Linked DNA regions of Hoeflea algicola. The protein of the gene in region 1 interacts with the protein of each later gene in a pairwise test. Links are inferred from orthologs where the notes say so. Each region holds a gene or a part of one and is shown on either strand. Other genes may lie near its edges.

Region 1 (3,163 bases):
TGTGCGGCCACGCCATCATCGCGCTGGGCCGGTATGCGGTGGATCAGGGGCTGGTGCCGCCCGACGAGCATGTGACCCTCGTCAACATCGAATGCCCTTGCGGCCTGGTGCGCGCCGAGGTGACAATGCGCGACGGCAAACCCGCCGAGGTGAGTTTTGAAAGCGTGCCGTCATTCCTGTTCGCGCGCGATCAGGTGCTTGAGGTCGGCGGCTGGGGCGCGATCAGTTTCGACGTCGCCTATGGCGGCGCCTTTTATGCGCTTGCCGATGCCCCTCAGTTCGGGCTTGAGTTTGACCGTGACCCGGCCGCAGCCTTTGTCGAGGCCGCCGACGCACTCACCCGCGCGGTCAAGCAGGCGCTGCCGCTCAGCCATCCCGATGCCGCCGATCTGGCCTTTCTCTACGGCTCTATCCTGACCGATGGCAGCGACGCATATTCCGATCAGCCGACCCGCAATGTCTGCGTCTTTGCCGACCGTCAGGTTGATCGCTCGCCCACCGGCTCCGGCGTCACCGCCCGGCTCGCCGCCATGCAGGCGCGTGGCCAGATTGGCATCGGCCAACAACGCGTCTTTACCAGCATCATCAACACCTGCTTTACCGGTGAAGTCGCGTCGCTGACCCGCGCCGGCGCGCATCAGGCCATCACCGCGCGTGTCTCCGGCAAGGCCCATTATACCGGCCGCAGCGAATTTTCCGTCGAGGCCGATGACTCGCTGGCGGAAGGTTTTCTCCTGCGCTAGCTGATCAGATGCGGATTCTGGAATTGGAATCTCAGCCTTAGGTGTTCGTTGGAATAAATTTGCTCCCCTCTCCACACGTCGCCGGTGCGCATCATTCGCGCCGGCGTGCCATCTGGCCTATAGTCTGGCAGGTTCAACAGGAGTTTGCCGATGTCTGCTTTCTCGCCAGCCAAGCCCGGTCGCGGCCGGGTCTACAATTCGATCATCGACACCATCGGCGATACGCCGCTCGTGCGGCTGGGGAAGCTCGGTACCGACGAAGGCGTGAAGGCCGATCTTCTGGCCAAGCTTGAATTCTTCAACCCAATCGGCTCGGTCAAAGACCGGATCGGCGTGGCCATGATCGAGGCACTGGAGACCGAGGGGCGGATTGCGCCGGGCAAGACCACGCTGGTCGAGCCGACCTCCGGCAATACCGGCATCGCGCTGGCTTTTGCCGCCGCCGCCAAGGGCTACCGGCTGATCCTGACCATGCCCGAGACGATGTCGGTCGAGCGCCGCAAGATGCTGGCGCTGCTCGGCGCCGAACTGGTGCTGATCGAGGGCGCCAAGGGCATGAAGGGCGCCATCGCCCGCGCCGAACAACTGGTTGCTGAAATCGACGGCGCGGTGATGCCGCAGCAGTTCGAAAACCCGGCCAATCCGGAAATTCACCGCCGGACCACTGCGGAAGAAATCTGGAACGACACCGATGGCAAGGTCGATATCGTCGTTTCCGGCATCGGCACCGGCGGCACCATCACTGGCGTTGGCCAGGTGCTCAAACAACGCAAGCCCGATGTCAAGATCATTGCCGTCGAGCCTGCGGTTTCGCCGGTGCTGTCGGGCGGCGCGCCCGGTCCGCACAAGATCCAGGGCATTGGCGCCGGCTTCGCACCTGCGGTGCTCGACACCTCGATCTATGATGAAGTCGTCAAGGTGAGCAATGACGAGGCTTTTGCCATGGCGCGCAAGGTCGCGCGGCTCGAAGGTCTGCCGGTCGGCATTTCCTCGGGCGCGGCGTTGGTGGCCGCGATCCGGGTTGGCCAGCGCGAAGAAAATGCCGGCAAGCAGATCGTTATCATCATCCCCTCCTTTGCCGAGCGCTACCTGTCGACAGCGCTGTTTGACGGACTGGGCGACTGACCAGATAGAGGATTCTCCGCCTGGCCGGATTAGTCATATTGCGGAACAACACCGCCAAACAATTGGCGAACCGACCGCCCGGCAATCATCCGGGCAGTGATAAATGCAGGTGGTGCCACGGCGCTTACGCCGCCACGGCCACGCGCTCGGTGGCGATCCGGTAGGAGATCGATTCTGCCAGGTGAATCCGGCCAACGGTGTCGACGCCGTCAAGATCGGCGAGTGTCCGCGCCACCTTGAGAATCCGGTGATAGGCGCGGGCCGAAAACCGCATCTTCTGGGCCGCATCGCTCAGGAGTGCCTGGCCGCCGGCGTCGGGCTTGGCGATCTGCTCAACCAGTGCCGTCGAGCATTGTGAATTGGTGCGGATATCGGGGCGCCCGAGCGCTCGGTAGCGGTCCAGTTGCAGTGCCCGGGCACGCGCCACCCGAGCCGCCACGTCGGCACTTTTCTCTGCTGCCTGCGGCCGGATCAGATCCTCGGCGGTGACCGCCGGCACATCGATGCGGATATCGATCCGGTCCATCAGCGGGCCGGAAATGCGGCCCTGGTAATCGCTCTGGCAGCGCGGACCGCGGGCGCAGCTGTGTCCCGGCTCGCCGGCCATGCCGCAACGGCACGGGTTCATTGCTGCGATCAGCTGGATATTGGCCGGATAGCTGACCCGGTGATTGGCGCGGGCAATCACGCTCTCGCCCGTCTCCAGCGGCTGCCTGAGTGAATCGAGCACCTGCGGCGTGAATTCGGGAAATTCATCGAGAAACAAAACGCCATTATGGGCCAGCGATACTTCCCCGGGCCGCGCCTTGAAGCCGCCGCCCACCATCGCCGCCATCGAGGCCGAATGATGTGGCGCGCGGAACGGCCGGCTGTCGGACAGTTTGCCGCCCGCCAGCCGCCCGGCAATTGAATGGATCATCGACACTTCAAGCAGTTCGGCTGGCGACAGCGGCGGCAGGATTGACGGCAGCCGCGCCGCCAGCATCGACTTGCCCGATCCGGGTGGTCCGACCATGATCAGGTTGTGCCCGCCGGCCGCGGCCACTTCCAGCGCGCGCTTGGCGGTTTCCTGGCCCTTGATGTCGGACAGGTCCGGCATATTGGCCGGGGCTGCGCGCATTGCCGGTTCGGGGCGCGCCAGCACCTGCGTGCCGCGGAAATGATTGGCCATGGCGATCAGCGAGCGTGGCGCCAGAATGTCGATCTCCGCACCCGCCCAGGCGGCTTCCGGGCCGGACCCTGCCGGGCAGATCAGCCCCTTGCCAAGCGCATTGGCGCCGATTGCGGCGGGTAGC
Region 2 (3,254 bases), 2.8 Mb from region 1 along the record:
GGACTGGCCAAGAATCTTCGCCAGGGCGCGGATGGTCGCTACCGCTGGCACTGGGATCCGGCCTTCATCGACGGGCCGCGCTCCATCAGCACCGGTGGCGAGACGGCTCAGCAGCACTTGATCGATGCGGCGCGTCAGCTTTCCATCCCGGTGTTGCTGGTGCGTGGCCAGCAATCGGAACTGGTCACCGAGGAAGCTGTCTTGGCGTTCCGGGAGATGGTGCCGCATGCCGATTTCGTTGATGTTTCAGGCGCCGGGCACATGGTGGCGGGTGACCGCAATGACGCCTTCAACGATGCGGTGTTGGGATTTCTCGACAAGCTTGAAGGCCGGATTTGACTGGCTCTCCGAGCGCTTATTGGCCAGAAAAATCCGGGCGCCGTTTTTGCGTGAACGCGCGGCGCCCCTCGGCGTAATCGACGCTCTCAAATGTCGCATCGGCGAGCCTGGATGCGCTGGCAAAGGCCGCCTCATCGCGGCTGGAATGGGCATTAATGGCAGCTTTGGACGCCCGCACCGACATCGGTGCGGCTTCTGCGATTGCTTCTGCGAGCGCGTTGACCTCGGTATCGAGATCGTCAGGGCGATGGAGTGCCGTCAGGCAGCCCAACGCCTTGGCTTCAAGCGCTGAAAATTCTCGGGTTGAGTAAAGCGCGTAGCGCGCTGCCTGATCGCCGAGTGCGCGAACCAGGTCCTGCACTGCGTCGAGCGGGTAGGCTAGGCCAAGGCGGGCGGCGGGGATTGCAAAACGGGCGGTCTCGTCGGCAATACGGATGTCTGCGGCCGCCGCCAGGCCAAAGCCGCCACCAAAGCAGATGCCGCGCACGGCGGCGATCACCGGAACCGGACACGTGCGAATTGCCGCAAATGCCGCTGAATTTCCGGCTTCATAAACCCGGGCCGTTTCGGCATCCTTGCGCAGCGTGTCAAACTCGCCAATATCGGCGCCGGCGGAAAAGTCGCGATTGCCTGCGCCGTCGATGATGATGACCCGGGCCTGCTTGTCGCGGGTCAGCCAAGCAAATGCAGCGGGCAGGGCGCGCCACATCGCATCGGTCAGGGCATTGCGTTTATCAGCCCGGTTGATGGTCACACGGCCGATGCCGGAATCGGTGACGGCGGCGGTGATCGTGCCGTCCGCAAAGGAAGTTTGTGCGCCCATTGGCTCCACCCATTTGTTTTTTTTGCGTTGTGGCTTATCTTCAGGGTGAAAGCAATCAAGCCCGGAGGCGGCAATGGCAGCGAATTCAGGAGTGCGGACCGACGACGCCGTCAAGACGATCGACCCGATATGGGATTCGATCCGCATGGAAGCCGAACGCTCGGTCGGTCAGGATCCGCTGCTGGCGGCGTTTCTCTATTCGACCATCCTGAACCAGCCTTCGCTTGAGGAGGCGGTGATTCACCGCGTCTGCGAACGGCTTGATCACCCCGATTTGCAGGCCAATCTGCTGCGCCAGACATTTCTGGAAATGTCAGCGGACTGGAAGCAGTGGGGTGCAGTGCTGCGGGTCGACATTCAGGCGGTGTATGACCGCGATCCGGCCTGCGACCGGTTCATCGAACCTGTGCTCTATTTCAAGGGATTTCACGCGATTCAGACCCACCGTCTGGCGCATTGGCTCTGGGGCCAGGGCCGGACCGATCTGGCGTTGTATCTGCAGAGCAGGTCGTCTGAAGTGTTCCAGACCGATATTCATCCGGCCGCGGTGATGGGCAAGGGCATTTTTCTCGATCATGCCACCGGGCTGGTTGTCGGTCGCACCGCCGTTATCGGCGATAATGTGTCGATCCTGCACGGGGTGACGCTGGGCGGGTCCGGCAAGGAGACCGGTGACCGCCATCCCAAGATCCAGGATTGCGTCATGCTCGGCGCCGGCGCCAAGGTGCTGGGTAATATTGAAATCGGTCGCTGCAGCCGCATTGCTGCTGGTTCGGTGGTGCTTCAGGCGATTCCGCCGAATTCGACCGCTGCCGGTGTTCCGGCGCGGGTTGTCGGCACCGCGGGCTGTGATGAACCTTCGCGCGCCATGGACCAGATGCTGAGCGGCAACGCGTGAAACAGCCTTGTTGATGTCGTTCTTACGGAATTGTGGGTACGGCGTGCTCATGCACGCAACCGCGGCCTAGGGGCGGTTGCCGAGCCGCAGATCTGATACAACGCGCCGCTTAACCTTATTATGCCACTCAAAAACTGCGTCACGGGTTTGATTTAGCCGGCCGTCCGTGCCAAAAGCCCGACGAAGCCAATTGCCCAGGAGAGCACTGTGAAACCCGATGAAATCGTCAAGCTGAATGCCTATTTCAAGCGTCTTTTCAACGAGAAAATGGTGATCAAGGCACGGCCCCGCAAGGACGATTCGGCGGAAGTGTATCTTGGCGACGAGTTCCTCGGTATCGTTTTTCGTGACGATGAAGATGGCGATCTCTCCTACAATTTCTCGATGGCTATCCTTGATGTGGATCTCGAGGACTAGGGCCGCTCATCTTGAAATGGAAGCAGTTTGATGGAATGGATTTTCCGCGTCAGTTAGGAAAATACCGCAGCCACGATGCAGCGCATCGTGCGAGGATATTGACGACGCTAGCGTGGAAAAGACTACCAAGCGAGGAGCGCGGCGGTGCTTCCGGCAACCTCAGAGCCAGCGCTGAGAGGTGATCGTGTGAGCTTGTTCTTTCGCGTTTTGGACTACGTCGCGCACGGCTAACGGCGCTGGCGCCGCGTCACCGCACGCTTCTTGCCAGATCATGAAAATTCGACGCTCAAACGGTTCATTTCAAGATGAACGGCTCTAAGTTCTGCCGCGCTCATATGTTTTGATTTGAGCGAGAACATCCCCGTATCAAAGCGCTGCGCCCGGACAGATCGATTCGGGCGCTTGGGCTTGCCGGGTGATATGGGCCTGTGCCTTCCCCGACATGTTTTCCAGGTTCGACGGCTTTGTTTACAGAAAATCAGAATTAGCCGGCCAGTGCTGCCTCGAAACGGGCGCGGACATCGCGTTCAATCTCGCGCCAATGCGGCAGCAGTTCGATGGAGAAGCGGTAAGTCACCGACAATCCATCACCAAGAAAAATATCGCGTTGGCATCCGGTCCGGGTGCTGAAATCAGGCTGTGACTGCGCATCCTCGACGAGGCAGCGCACCGCATAGGGATTGTCCTTAACCGCGTGCTCGACATAGAGCAATTCGTTGGCATAACCGGCCCCGGACCTCAACCGCATCGAATCAAGCCCGTTTGGACCTGCCACTG

Evidence for each region.
Region 2: the proteins of cysK (region 1) and cysE interact in binary tests that used the Escherichia coli proteins (3 or more experiments, as listed by UniProt). The link is inferred for Hoeflea algicola from one-to-one orthologs.

Annotation. Positions count from the first base shown.
Region 1 is NZ_JAOVZR010000001.1:3,675,102-3,678,264, forward strand. Bases 37-2,880 are described here. They hold cysK (cysteine synthase A), read left to right. Parts: upstream 37-893; coding sequence 894-1,868; downstream 1,869-2,880. Other genes in these bases: OEG84_RS17910 (proline racemase family protein), read left to right, coding at 37-743; OEG84_RS17920 (YifB family Mg chelatase-like AAA ATPase), read right to left, coding at 1,993-2,880. Outside these bases: more of OEG84_RS17910, read left to right, coding at 1-36; more of OEG84_RS17920, read right to left, coding at 2,881-3,163.
Region 2 is NZ_JAOVZR010000001.1:910,325-913,578, reverse strand. The notes cover bases 213-3,147. They hold cysE (serine O-acetyltransferase), read left to right. Parts: upstream 213-1,235; coding sequence 1,236-2,060; downstream 2,061-3,147. Other genes in these bases: OEG84_RS04575 (hypothetical protein), read right to left, coding at 2,962-3,147; OEG84_RS04580 (DUF3126 family protein), read left to right, coding at 2,268-2,477; OEG84_RS04590 (enoyl-CoA hydratase-related protein), read right to left, coding at 356-1,162; OEG84_RS04595 (alpha/beta fold hydrolase), read left to right, coding at 213-339. Also shown: more of OEG84_RS04595, read left to right, coding at 1-212; more of OEG84_RS04575, read right to left, coding at 3,148-3,254.